DNA from 4 places in the Halomonas sp. TG39a genome. Region 1 is predicted to be linked to each of the others. Evidence: predicted binding sites of a transcription regulator. Region 1 holds the regulator's gene; each other region holds the start of a gene.
The links. Region 1 encodes sigma-54, which starts transcription at its own class of promoters, with help from an activator protein. Its sites were predicted from a motif close to TGGCACNNNNNTTGCTNT; they were not measured.
Positions count from the first base shown of each region.

Region 2: the regulator sigma-54 is predicted to act here: its motif matches at 2,066-2,083, upstream of U738_RS12225 (DUF3305 domain-containing protein).
Region 3: the regulator sigma-54 is predicted to act here: its motif matches at 1,535-1,552, upstream of U738_RS03930 (formate/nitrite transporter family protein).
Region 4: the regulator sigma-54 is predicted to act here: its motif matches at 1,260-1,277, upstream of U738_RS13420 (MSMEG_0572/Sll0783 family nitrogen starvation response protein).

Region 1 covers NZ_JQLV01000001.1:1,427,288-1,430,799, reverse strand. Annotated here, with positions in the region: gene lptA (lipopolysaccharide transport periplasmic protein LptA) at 1-309, shown strand, start outside; gene lptB (LPS export ABC transporter ATP-binding protein) at 321-1,070, shown strand; gene U738_RS06195 (RNA polymerase factor sigma-54) at 1,235-2,647, shown strand; gene hpf (ribosome hibernation-promoting factor, HPF/YfiA family) at 2,746-3,054, shown strand; gene U738_RS06185 (PTS sugar transporter subunit IIA) at 3,059-3,512, shown strand, end outside.
Region 2 covers NZ_JQLV01000001.1:2,730,681-2,734,192, forward strand. Annotated here, with positions in the region: gene U738_RS12215 (4Fe-4S dicluster domain-containing protein) at 1-714, opposite strand, end outside; gene U738_RS12220 (DUF3306 domain-containing protein) at 914-1,501, opposite strand; gene U738_RS12225 (DUF3305 domain-containing protein) at 1,498-1,938, opposite strand; gene U738_RS12230 (formate dehydrogenase accessory sulfurtransferase FdhD) at 2,133-3,020, shown strand; gene mobA (molybdenum cofactor guanylyltransferase MobA) at 3,017-3,512, shown strand, end outside.
Region 3 covers NZ_JQLV01000001.1:890,977-894,488, forward strand. Annotated here, with positions in the region: gene U738_RS03920 (fructosamine kinase family protein) at 1-44, shown strand, start outside; gene cynS (cyanase) at 63-503, opposite strand; gene U738_RS03930 (formate/nitrite transporter family protein) at 563-1,375, opposite strand; gene U738_RS03935 (sigma 54-interacting transcriptional regulator) at 1,740-3,512, shown strand, end outside.
Region 4 covers NZ_JQLV01000001.1:3,004,384-3,007,895, forward strand. Annotated here, with positions in the region: gene U738_RS13415 (aminotransferase-like domain-containing protein) at 1-989, opposite strand, end outside; gene U738_RS13420 (MSMEG_0572/Sll0783 family nitrogen starvation response protein) at 1,349-1,831, shown strand; gene U738_RS13425 (Nit6803 family nitrilase) at 1,846-2,838, shown strand; gene U738_RS13430 (MSMEG_0568 family radical SAM protein) at 2,831-3,512, shown strand, end outside.

The sequences.
Region 1 (3,512 bases):
CGGGTAGAGATCGAACGCAACGCGGCTGGCGAACTCTCGACGGCAACAGCCACCGGCGAGCGCGCCTACCTGCGCCATCAAGCCGAAGGGCAAGATGGCCCGACGGAAGGTTGGGCGCGACGGATTATTTACCACGTCGCCGAGCGCCGCGTAGAGCTAATCGACCAAGCCGAACTGATCCAACAAGAAGATACCTTTAGCGGTGGGCGCCTTGAGTATTTTATTGACCGCGAAGTGATTCAAGCGCGCTCTGACGTTGACGGCAGTGAGCCCCAGCGCATTCGTATGACTATTCAGCCTGAACAATAGGGAGCCAAGCTGTGGCAACTGCTGACACTGCGCCGATCAAAACCCTGTATGCCCACCACCTGGCGAAAAGCTACAAGCGCCGCCGAGTGGTCAAAGACATCAATTTAGAGATCTCCCAAGGCAGCATTGTTGGCCTACTGGGCCCCAACGGCGCAGGTAAAACCACCTCGTTCTACATGATTGTCGGGCTGGTGAAATCCGATGCTGGCAAGGTCGGAATCGATGCGGTGGATTTAACCCGTGCGCCGATGCACGAGCGCGCAGCGGCGGGTATTGGCTACCTCCCCCAAGAGGCGTCTATTTTTCGCAAACTATCGGTTGCCGATAACATTATGGCGATACTCGAGACGCGCAAAGAACTTGACCGCACAGGACGCGAACAGCGCCTGGAAGCGCTACTCGAAGACTTTCATATCACCCACATCCGCGACAACCTTGGCATGAGCCTTTCGGGCGGTGAGCGCAGGCGTGTAGAAATTGCCCGCTCGCTGGCCACTGACCCTGCCTTTATTTTACTGGATGAGCCCTTTGCTGGCGTCGACCCTATTTCGGTAGGCGAGATCAAAACCATCATTCGTGCGCTGAAGCAACGTCATATTGGCGTACTGATCACCGATCACAACGTGCGTGAAACCCTCGATATTTGCGATATCGCCTATATCGTTGGTGATGGGCAAATCATTGCCAGCGGTTCACCCAGTGCCATTCTCGATAATCAGAAGGTCAGAGACGTATATCTGGGTGCTGATTTTCGCCTTTAAACTGATCAGCTATGCCTACAATCACCGCCTGCCCATAAACCTATTTTTTGGTTCTGTAAATAGCGCTCTGCAACAACTTTACTACCAATGGCATGCTTATTGCACTTGCACCAGACACTCACTCGCACTAGGGTGGAGCATTCTGATTAACGAGTGGTTCTCAGATGGTCATGAAAGCTTCTCTCCAACTGCGTATCGGCACACAGCTGACCATGACGCCCCAGTTGCAACAGGCGATTGCGCTGTTGCAACTCTCGACGCTGGACCTTCGTCAAGAAATTCAGCAGGCCCTAGATGCCAATCCCATGCTGGAGCAGGAAGATGAATTTGGTGAGCAGGCTGTCAGCGAGCCTAAGGAAGAAGAGTGGTCAGAGGGCATCCCCACTGAACTCTCAGTAGATAGCGACTGGTCAGATACCTATCAAGATATGGGTAGCCAGGGCGGCAGCAGCGAAGGCCCTGATTTTGAGCGTCAGGCAGCCGGGCAGAGCCTGCATGGGCACCTACTATGGCAGCTTGCCATGACCGACTTTAGCGCCCGCGAACAGCTTGTCGCAGAGAGCTTAATCGACGCGCTCGACGCCAACGGCTACTTAACCCAGCCGCTTAACGATATTCGTGAGGGCCTGCGTGCCCAGGGCATTGACGGGCTTAGCCAACGCGAGGTAGAAACCATTCTGCTCAAACTCCAGCAGTTTGAGCCAACCGGTATCTTTGCCCGCGACCTGCGTGAATGCCTGATGCTGCAGCTCGCCGCCCTGCCCGATGATACGCCGCTACTGGTTCCCGCCCGCCGCCTAGTGCGGCAGTTCCTCGAAGCGCTTGGTAAGGATGACATGCGCCTGCTAAAGCGCCGCCTGGGGCTCGATGACCAACAGCTGGCCGATGTTATCCTACTTATTCGCAGCCTCGACCCCCGCCCAGGCAGCGCCTACGGCGACACCGATGACAGCTATGTAACCCCCGACCTGGTCGTCCGCCACGACCACGAAGGCTGGCATTTAGAACTCAACCCAGAGGCCCTGCCACGGCTGCGCATTCAGCCCGACTACGCCAGTTTGATTAAGCGTGCGGACAAAAGCGATGACAACCAGTTTCTCAAAGAGCACCTACAGGAAGCGCGCTGGCTGATTAAGAGCCTCTCGAGCCGTAACGATACGCTGCTACGCGTGGGGCGCGAAATCATCACCCGCCAGATTGGCTTTTTAGAGCACGGCGAAGAAGCCATGAAACCGCTGATACTGGCCGATATTGCCGAAGCTGTGGAGATGCACGAATCGACGATTTCACGGGTCACGACGCAAAAATATATCCATACCCCCCGGGGCGTGTTCGAGCTCAAGTACTTTTTCTCAAGTCAGGTGAGCGGTCAAGATGGCGACAGTCACTCCAGCACCGCCATCCGCGCGCGACTCAAGAAATTGATTCAAGAGGAGCCACCCGGCAAGCCGCTCTCAGACAGCCGCCTAGTCACGCTATTAGGCGAAGGAGGGATTCAAGTAGCGCGGCGTACGGTGGCTAAATATCGCGAGGCCATGGGCATTCCTTCCTCCAGTGAGCGACGTCGTTTACGCTAGGTTCTGTCGACGTTGCAGCGAATCTCTCGACAAGGGCTTTGCAACGCGGCAAAAAGGGTTACAATCGAAGTACAGTCCGATGGATAAGGAGCACGTCAATGCAAGTAAATATCACTGGTCATCACGTAGAACTGACTGACGCCTTGCGTGACTATGTCAACGAAAAGCTTGAGCGTGTAGAGCGCCATTACGACAATATAACCACGGTGCAAGTCACCTTATCAGTGGAGAAAGAGCGCCAGCAGGCCGCTTGTACGCTGCACGCCGCAGGTGCTGACTTACATGCGGAAGCCCTCGACAGTGATATGTACGCCGCTATCGACGCCCTAGCGGATAAAATCGACCGTCAACTCGTTAAACACAAGGAAAAAGCACAAGCTCGCGCCCAAGGCGCAGGTGTGCGTTAATTCAATGACGTTGGAAACCATACTCCCCCCGGAGCGCGTTCTTTTTGACGTACCCGGGGGCAGCAAAAAAAGGGTGCTGGAGTTTTACAGCACCTTTATCGCGCAAAATATCCCCAGCCTGGACAGCCAAGAAGTGTTTAGCCGTCTAATCGGCCGCGAGCGCTTAGGCAGTACCGGTATCGGTAACGGCGTGGCTATTCCCCATGCGCGCAGCCCCCACTGCACCGCCCCTATCGCTGGTTTTTTAAAACTCTCAGAAGCGATTGATTTTGACGCTATCGACGGAGACCCGGTAGATCTGGTGTTTGTCCTGCTGGTACCTGAAGAAGCAGATGACACACACCTCTCTCTGCTCGGCCAAGTAGCGACCATCATGAATGATGCGGATACACGCCAGCAGCTGCGTAAAGCAGCCAGTCAGCGCGAGCTACTTGAGCTGATTACCGCCAAAATTCGTG
Region 2 (3,512 bases), 1.3 Mb from region 1:
CACGCCTTGGCAAAGAAAGGGGTCAATTTCGATATGCGACTCAATCCGCCCCTTAATGCTGGAGATGGCATCCGCGGGGCAAACATCCAAACAGCGGGTACAGCCAATATTGCCGCTAGTGGAGTGGGCACATAAGTCACTATTAACTTGAAAGTAGCGTGGCTTGTCGAATTCGCCCACCAGCCCGACAAAATCGTCGAGGGTGTCGCTGCGTTGCTCAACGCTCTGCCACTGCATCACCACATAACCTGGCGGTGGCAGTTCCCAGCGCTGGGTATGGGTAGCCGCAGCAAGGTCGAGGATGAGGTCAAAACCGTCGCGCTCTATCAGCGCGCGAGCAAGATTCAGCACTGAATCGCCGTCATCAAGCTGGACACTAAAGGCTCCCAGATAACCGTTAATACGCAGCTGGCTGAGCTGGTCGCGGGTCAATGTTTGGCTAATCAGAGGCTCGCTAGACCCGAGGGCATCGACAGCGTCACTCCCTTTATCGGTGACTAGCAGCGTCAACGATGCCAAGCCGCGCCCCTGGAGCGCGCGAGCGGCTGGATAAACGTCGTCTGCTGACCCTATCAACAGCGCATGACCGCGGCTGTGATAGGTCACATTGGCAGGCGTTAAATTAGCGGGCCAGGAGATACGCTGGCGTACCGATTCCCGAGCCTCAGCATTACGCTGGTCGTCTATCGACGCCAGTTGGATTCGTTGGTTCATGCGTTCTCACGGTCAGTGAATAATTCTTATTATAATTTTGAGTTATATTATTTAACTATTGTGGCATAACAATGCGTTGAAGCTAAGTTCAGCGTATGGCGAAATTCGATATTTGCCAACCTGATTACCGTCAACGCTGCCAACGCTGGCGACATATCGCATGCTCAAAATATTGATTTTTATAAGTTTAACGCCATTCTCATGTTTTCGTCTTAGGGCTAGATAAATAATCAGACTGGTCGTCTAGCGAAGCATTTTTTTCAGTGTTGTCACTATCAGTGAGTGTTGAGGGTTCGGCCCGCTTGTCGGCGGCTACCTCTTTTGGGGGTTCGGATTCGTCTAATGTTTTATCAACCGCCTCTTCCACTTTGTGGGTCCAACGGCGCAGTTTACTGGCGAGCTCGGATCCCATGGGCTTCAACAGTTTATTATAGTCGGCGTCGTAGTCATCCAGGCCGTCTCGGACGTTGTAGTTGCCGGTTGCCCATAGCCGTTTCAATGCTTGCCTGCGTAAAGGGCCACTGACTCCCGGTGCCATAAAGGCGCTGAAGTCACTGCCCGCGGCCAATGTATCCGGGTCAGGCAAGGTATGATCGAGGCTGCCTGGTTCTGGCGCTCGTTTTGGTTCTTGCGGTGTTTCAGATGCGGGTTGCGGCTGCTCGGCCTCATGATAAGCCGCAGCATCCGACTCCACGGACGCTTCATCACTGGGTGCGCCCGCGGTTGGCTCGTCCTTTTGCGTTGGTATATTACGCTTCAGCCGCGACCAGCGCTCTAAACGACTCATTCTGGCTGCTCCTTAGTGGGCATCTCTTTGGCGCGCCCTGCCCCTTTACGCTTTTTCTTGCGCATCTCCAGCGGCGCCTCGCCATGACGGGCAAGGTAGCTCTCAATCCATACCTGAATAGCCATGGGCATTGGCGATTCCAGCACCTGCTGTTCGCCATCCATCCAGCCCGCCGCGACGTCCTGGCTGGCGGTGATCGCATCCGGCTTGGGCGTTTGGCCGGTAAAGCCCGCACGCACAAATAGCCGTGGCGTCTTAGAGGTTAGGTTGAAACGGTAGGCTGCACGCTCTGTCATCGACAGCTGCAGATTAAGTACATTCTCGCCCTGGTCGCCCAGTGTAAGCTCAACAATACGCCACTGGGTCAGCGTAAAACTTTTCACCTGCTTGGGCTCGGCCACCAAGGTAATACTGATTGGGCGTAGGTTATCACTCATATATTTAAAAACCCTGAACCTTGAATGGATGGCATTTGAAAGACCAATACTTGTTAGCATAGTACTTATTTGGATAGTACTTATGAGGATGGTACTTATTAGGATAGCGCTTGAATGGGTAGACAAGTAAGCATCTCCAGCGCCATCATCGTCAACCCTGTCGTTTTGCGAGAACCATTTCGCGAGGATTACCCATGCCTGCCCTTCAGCCCACCCTGCAGATAAGCCGAGCCCGCTTACCGGCCACCACCGAGATTAGTATCGTTGACGAGTATGGCTATGCACGCCAGCAGGCGATCGCCGCTGAAAGAGCGCTGACGGTGTACCTCAACAAACGTGAAATTGTCACGCTGATGACACTGGGCGACGATCCGGAAGCCTTAGTCGTGGGCTATCTGCGCAATCAAGGGCTATTGCGTGCAGCCAACGATTTACAGGCAGTGCAGGTCGACTGGGACGTCGAAGCGGCGGTAGTGATTACTCGTCACCTGCCCGAAGATTTAGAAGCACGCTTAAGCACCCGCACGGTCACCACCGGCTGCGGTCAGGGCACGGTATTTGGCAAACTGCTCGACCAAACCGCGCTGACGGCGCTGCCTGATACCCAACTGGCTCAATCCACGCTCAATCAACTGCTGCAAAACCTTAACGCCTACAATGAGACGTATCGCAGCGCCGGGGCCGTTCACGGCTGCGCGCTCTGCCATCAAGCCAACGTGCTTGATTTTGTAGAGGACGTGGGGCGGCATAACGCGGTGGATACCTTAGCGGGACGCCAGTGGTTGCAGCAGGCGGACAGCGCCAGCGCAGATATCTTCTACACCACCGGACGACTAACCTCCGAGATGGTGCTGAAAGTGGCGCAAATGGGTATTAGCGTGCTGGTATCGCGCTCCGGCGTTACTCAAAAAGGCGTTGAGCTGGCCGAGCGCTTTGGGGTGATGCTGATCGCCCGCGCCAAAGGCCGCCACTTCCAGGCGATCAATACCCACAACCGCTTAACGCTGGACGCTATTCCAGCGAAGCCATCGCATGCCCGGTCATCTAGCCAAGCAAGCTTAACAAAAGAGACAAGCCCATGATTCCTACCCACGAACTCACCGGCATGATTCTCGCAGGCGGCGAAGGTCGCCGGATGGGCGGTCGCGACAAAGGGCTTGAGCCGTTCGCGGGCCTGCCACTCGTCGGCCATGTAGTGAAACGCCTTAAAGACCAGGTAGCCGAGCTGCTGATTAATGCCAACCGAAATGCCGACGCCTACCAGTTTTTTGCTGATCGTGTGATTGCTGATCAAGTAATGGACGATGAGGAAGGCGGCTTTAAAGGCCCGTTGATGGGCATCTATAGTGGCTTAAGGGCGGCAAAAACCCCCTGGTTACTGGTGACCCCCTGTGATTCTCCCGCCCTACCCGATGATTTAGTGGCGCGCATGGTAGAAGGTATTGCGTCTGAGCACGGCGAGCATGACATCGCCGTAGCCTTTGACGGTGAACGACTGCACCCCGTCGTTGCGTTAATACGCACCTCGCTCGCCGATGATTTGGCTGCCACCCTTGCCGAAGGTGAACGTAAAA
Region 3 (3,512 bases), 540 kb from region 1:
CGGCGGTTGAGCGCAGCGTGGCGAGGCTCGAGTCTTTCGCCTGACTTGCCAGGACTTACGTTTTACCAAGATTTATAGGGCAAAAACTTACCATTCAAAGTTAATAGTACCCGGTCACCTTTGGGGTCTTCGATTTTATCGACTTCCATGGTGAAGTCGATGGCGCTCATAATGCCGTCGCCAAATTTCTCCTGCACCACGTCTTTCAGGGTCTCCCCGTAAACGCCAACGACTTCATACAGGCGGTAGATGAAGGGGTCTTGGGGGATCGCTTCGTCCCAGGCTTTGGTGGGGAAAGCCACTAAAGCTTCGGCGACATCGCTGTCCACGCCGAGGGAGTCACAAAGCTTATCGGCAATCGCTTGGCTGGCGCTGTTCATGCCGTAACAGGCGGAAGCGACCCACACCGGCGACATACCCACCGCGTTGCCAATATCGTCCCAGCTCATCTTTTTACGCGCTTTGGCGGCGAGCAGAGTGTGACGCATTTCGAGCTTATCCATGATGGTTCTCCTTTGGAGTGGAGGGCGTTTGAGGCCCTTTTTTGGCTAATAGGCAGTAATCAAGAAAAGACTTTTTTGGCTTGAGTGCGGACGTGGGTGGTGTAGAGCACCAAACCAACCAGTGTCAGACCGCCAACCAGGTTACCCAGCACCGTGGGGATCTCGTTCCACATAATGTATTGATACAGGGTGAAGTCAGCGCCCATCATGAGGCCAATCGGGAACAAGAACATGTTGACCACGGAGTGCTCAAAACCGAGATAGAAGAAGACAATAATCGGCATCCACATGGCCATGATTTTGCCAGAAACCGTTGTGGAGATAGCAGCACCTACCACGCCCATTGAGACCATCCAGTTGCAGAACATGCCTCTCATGAAGAGCACAATCCAACCGGCAAGTCCCGCGTCCTGGTAACCCACCGTGCGACTTTCACCCACAGTCATCATCGTTTGGCCGACAGCGTTGATCTCCTCGGTTCCGCCCATAGTGAAATTCAGGTAGCCAAAGGTGGCGATAAACAGGGCGCCCCCAAGATTGCCGAGCCCCACCAGCGCCCAGCACTTGAGCATTCGAGGTAGTGTGACGCCAGGCCGCTTGTCGAGCCATGCAAGGGGCACCAGCGTGAAAACACCTGTGAGCAGGTCATAACCCATCAGATAAAGCATCACAAAGCCGACAGGAAAAAGCAGCGCCCCGATCAAAAAGTTGCCTGTTTGTGTCGCTATGGTAATGGCAAAAATAACTGCCAACGCTAGGGTCGCCCCTGCCATAAAGGAACGGATAAGCGTATCCCGGGTGCCCATATAGACTTTTGACTCACCCTGATCCACCAACTTGGTGACAAATTCACTGGGCATTAAATAAGACATAAGTATGTCTCCTGTGTCATTTCGGTTAATTAACGCCTAACCCAAAAGTTTTAGTGTTTCCTGGTAGGAGCAATAAATAGAAGCAATAAAACCGATGGCTGCGCCGTCCTGGTGCAAAAGAGATTAGGCGTGTGGCGCTATCGCACTATCCTCACTACCGTTGCTATTTGTGTGCCAACTCGCGCGTATTTTTTATAAATATCTGTTTTTAATATATTTATTTTTTATTTCACGAGTCTTTTTGGAGCGTTTTGTGTGTTACGAAAAATCGTAATTCACGATATTCCGTTGTTTTATTGACGAAATGTCGTGAATGGCGCGGGAATTGAATGGTTAAGGGACAACTAACTCGAGCCTAACGCCAATGGATGAGCCAGCAAGCCTTCACACCGCCGCACTAATGGGCCGCATCTCCCCCCTTGCGATGCTCGTGGTCGACCCTTTTGCCGACCAACTACTCGACGCAAACCCTGCCGCCTGCGAGATGCTCAATATTGATGAAGCACTACCGCTGAGGGCTCCCTTTAGCCATCGCTTGAGCGCTTCACTGCCGCTATGGGTGAACTTCACCGGTGAGGCGTTGGCACAGAAAGCGGCCTGGTCAGATGACTTGGTGATGCTCGACATGCTGCGCCAGCCGTATCGGGTCGAGGTATATGCTCAACATATTGAAGACTCTTCGCAGCTTTTATTGACGTTGATTGATCGCAATAAAGCCGAACAGCGGCGGGCAAAAGCGGAGCTAGGCCGCCAGCACCGCCAGGGCGAAGTGGGCTGGCAGCGGGTCGAGCAGGTGTTTGAGCGGATTGAGAAGCAGAACCAGCTTATTCTTGGCGCAGCGGGGGAGGGCATTTACGGCCTGGATGCCGAAGGCAAAACCACCTTTGTGAATCCTGCTGCCGAGCGCATTTTAGGCTGGAGCACCGAGGATATGGTGGGCCACGACGCCCACCTGATGTTCCATCACACCCACGCCGATGGCAGCCACTTTCCGGTACAGCAGTGCCCGATCCATGCCTCGTTTAGCGACGGCCAAGTACATCACGTCGATAACGAAGTGTTCTGGCATAAAAATAGCGAAGCGATTCCGGTTGAATACACCAGTACGCCGATTTTCGAAATGGGCAGGTTGGTCGGGGCGGTAGTGCTGTTTCGCGATATTCGCGAGCGCAAGCGCGCTGAGCAGCAACTGCGCGATGCTCTTGCTGAAGTGGAGTCGCTCAAGCAGCGTTTGGAATTGGAAAATGAGTACCTTCAAGAAGAGATAAAAGCGGAGCTTAACCACCGTGATATTGTCGGCAACAGCCCGGCGGTGGCAAAGTTAATCCAGCAGATTGAACTGGTCGCTCCCACCAGCGCCAACGTGCTGATCAGCGGCGAGTCGGGCACCGGTAAAGAGCTGATTGCCCGCGCCATTCATGCTGGCAGTACGCGTAGCGACCGGCCGCTGATCCGGGTGAACTGTGCGGCTATTCCACGGGACTTATTTGAAAGCGAGTTTTTTGGCCATGTTAAAGGGGCGTTTACCGGTGCTGTTCAAGATCGCACCGGGCGCTTTGAACTGGCCCACGGTGGCACGCTGTTTTTGGATGAGGTTGGTGAAATACCTCTGGAGCTTCAGAGCAAGCTGCTGCGGGTGTTGCAGGATCAGCAGTTTGAGCGGGTGGGCGATAACCGTACTCGGAAGGTCGATGTTCGTGTGATCGCCGCCACTAACCGTGAGCTGCGCGAGATGATTGACGCGGGCCATTTTCGCGAAGATCTCTATTTCCGTCTCAATGTGTTTCCAATCGATTCGGTGCCGCTGCGTAAGCGAATTGAGGATGTGCCGCTGTTGGCGCGACACTTTTTACAGCGCGCCTGCCTGAAGTTTAATAAGCCAGGGGTGCGCATTCCCCCCGCCCAGCTGGAGATTCTTCAGCACTACCCCTGGCCAGGCAATATTCGTGAACTGGAGAACATTATTGAGCGCCAAGTTATCGTGACCCAGGATAGGCGCTTGATGTTTGATGACCTGCTGTTAGGGGACTCGCCGCGTTCAATAGGCTCTGCTAACCCGGTGCCTGCGCCGGTTCACGCCAGCGTGGAGCAAAGTGAAGCAACGCTGCTCACCGAGCATGCGCTGAGCCAGCGCCAG
Region 4 (3,512 bases), 1.6 Mb from region 1:
GCTCGAAGCGCCCCAGCGGTTCTCTGCGCCTGTCGCTTGGTGGGGGCGTGTAGGAATCCTGATCGCAAACCGGGGCCAAAACACTTGGCAGTCCCCGTCAGATAGTAAGTGAGCTCAGGGGCCAAGTTAGCAATAGGGACGATCTTCTCTTCGCTGAGCATGGTGTAAGCATCATCTTCAATAATCGGGATGCTATAGCGCAAGGCAACATCGGCCAAAGCTTCACGACGCCCCAAGGGAATAGTCGTCGTCGTGGGGTTTTGGATGGTGGGATTAATGTACAAAACGGCCACTTGACCCTGCTTACAGATATCCTCGAAGGAGCGAACAAGAGGGCCATCGGAGTCACGCTCCAATGAATGCAGGGTCAGCCCGAGCTGGGCCGCAATAGCCTTTAGGCCGGGGTAGACCAGGCTTTCGACACAAATTAGCTGACCTGGGGCTACCAACTGCATCAGTAGCCCAACCAGGCCGCTGTGAATACCGGGGCATATCAAGACCTGTTCCAGTGTCGTGTTGTCCAGCCGCCGATCCAGCCATTGGAGCGCAGCCACACGGTCATGATGGCTGCCACCAAAGGTTTGATAACGCAGCAGTGAGTAAAGATCACGCTGGGCCAACACCGAGATAGCGCTATCGCGTACTCGTTCAATCAACGTCGGTATAGCGGGCTCAATCATTAGGTTCATGGTCATCTCATAACCACTGCTCGGCTTCACTGACACTGCCTTACCTTTAATAAAAGTGCCCGAGCCCGGATGCGAGTCAATCAAGCCTCGCAGCTTAGCTTCGTTATAGGCACGCGCCGCCGTCGTGTAATTGATACTCAAAGCCCCCGCCAGTTCTCTCAGCGGGGGCAGTCGCTCGCGGGGCTGCAGCCGACCACTACCGATATCTTCAGCAATCAATTCAGCGACCAGACGATAAGCTGGCTGGCTGACCTCCTTGTCTAAACGTTTTCGCCAGCGTTCCAGCTCAGATGTATGCATATCTTCTCCGTCGTTAAATAAACATTGTTACCTACTCTTCTTATCGACCAAAACTTATCACTGATGGGCTAAAGATTGCACAAATAAAAAATTGATTGCATATGTACTTAATGGTGCAAAACACACTTTCATTGCACAAATAAGGTGAAAAACACAGTTTTTTTGAAACATTAGCCTTTTATTATTTTTTTAGCCTAAAAATTTGGTCAATTTTTAGGCTTAGAGCGACCTACATGATCGACAATTGATTGGATCAATAAGCATATCAATTGGCACGTCGATTGCTCCGTATTGATCGTACCGCTTGTGTAAGCACGGCGGTTAACGACTCTCCCACTCGCAATAAACGGAGCTTAGACATGCCTACAGTGACGCAACCACTCAACAAGAAAGGCGATTTTCTGGTCGACTACGAAGAGAAGGTTTTTGAAGACGTAAAAGCGAAACCAGGCGAAAAAGCCCTGGTAACTTTTCATACGGTTGCCTTTGAGGGGTCGATCGGCTTCGTGAATATGCTGCAGGCAACGCGTTTGCTGCGTAAAGGCTTTGAAACCTCCATCTTACTGTATGGCCCCGGGGTCACTTTGGGCGTACAGCGGGGCTTCCCCACCCTGGGTGATGAAGCGTTCCCCGGCCACATGAACTTCAACAATCAGTTGACCAAGTTTATGGCCGAGGGAGGCAAGGTCTACGCCTGCCGCTTTGCTCTTCAAGCACTCTATGGTCATGGCGAACCGTCACTCATTGAGGGCATCCGCGCGATCAATCCACTGGATGTGCTTGACCTCAAGCTGCTTCACGTGCGCGACGATGCACTGATCATCGATACCTGGACGGTCTAAGGGGAGCAGCGGTCATGGCACAAGCAAACATGACAGGAACGACCATAGTGCGGGCCGCTGCCGCTCAGCTTTCTCCCGATCTTGAGAGTGTTGGCGGCACGCTGGTCAAGGTACTGGATGCAATCGACGAAGCGGCCAGCAAGGGGGCTGAGCTGATCGTGTTCCCCGAAACCTTCGTTCCCTACTATCCGTACTTTTCATTTGTCTACCCCGCCGTGGCCTGTGGCGCCGAGCACTTACGGCTGTATGAACAGGCCGTGGTGGTACCAGGCCCGATCACTGATGCTGTCGCTGAGCGCGCTCGCACCCTGAGCATCGTCGTCGTGCTTGGCGTTAATGAGCGTGATCATGGCACCCTCTACAATACTCAACTGATCTTTGATAGCGACGGGCGTCTGTTGCTGAAACGCCGAAAGCTCACGCCGACCTACCACGAACGCATGATTTGGGGCCAGGGCGATGCCTCGGGCTTGAAGGTAGTGGATAGCGCCGTGGGCCGTGTTGGCGCCCTGGCCTGCTGGGAGCACTACAATCCGTTGGCACGTTATGCCCTGATGACCCAGCACGAGCAGATCCACTGCAGCCAGTTTCCTGGCTCGCTGGTCGGCCCAGTCTTTGCGGATCAAATTGAGGTAACCATCCGTCATCACGCCCTTGAAGCGGGCTGTTTCGTGGTTAACGCCACCGGCTGGCTAACCGACTCCCAAATCGAATCCATTACCCCCGACACCACGCTACAACGTGCTCTGCGTGATGGCTGTAACACCGCCATTATCTCGCCAGAAGGTAAGCACTTGGCCGAGCCGCTGAGCAAAGGAGAAGGCATCGTTATTGCCGACCTGGATTTCGCCCTGATTACCAAGCGTAAGCGAATGATGGATTCGGTGGGCCACTATGCGCGCCCTGAACTGTTGAGCTTAGCCATTAACGATATGCCCGCCCACTGCTGCCAGCCACTGGCCACTTCCGCTCAGGGCCATAATGCCCAAGGAGATGAAGATGAGTAAGCTCGCCGATCGCTCACGCTTGTTCACCGAACTTCAAACCCATGGCGTACGCCTGCAGGATGCATCACAAGAGCATGTCAGCCGACGGGGCGGCGCTGGCCCTTCTGACCATCAGGCAATAACCATCGATGGAATCACTATGATGGTGCCCGTCTATACCCAGTCGGCATGGCGTTCACCGTTTAGCGTAGTGTCAGGTGATGAAGGGCATAGGCTGACTGAAAACACGATTCCTATGGCCGATATTACCTTTGCAGATACGCCCCACTTCTACGACCTGCAAACCGCTGACGGCGTCCCCTACACGCATATCGCCACCTTGCATAGCCGCGATGTACTGGCCACGACGGTACTGCAAACATGCATCCGCTATGAGAGCAGGCGCAAAGCCTGCAAATTCTGCTCGATTGGTCAATCACTCCAAGCCGGGCGCACCATTGCGCATAAGTCCCCAGACCAACTGGCCGAGGTGGCTAAGGCCGCTGTCGAGCTCGACGGTGTCAAACATATGGTCATGACTACCGGAACGCCAGCCACGTCTGACCGAGGAGCCAGCGTCCTTTGCGAAAGTGCCAGGGCCATCAAAGCGGCCGTGGATCTTCCGCTGCAAGGGCAGTGCGAACCACCTAAGGATCCCGTTTGGTATGCCCGCATGAAGGAAGCTGGCATTGACA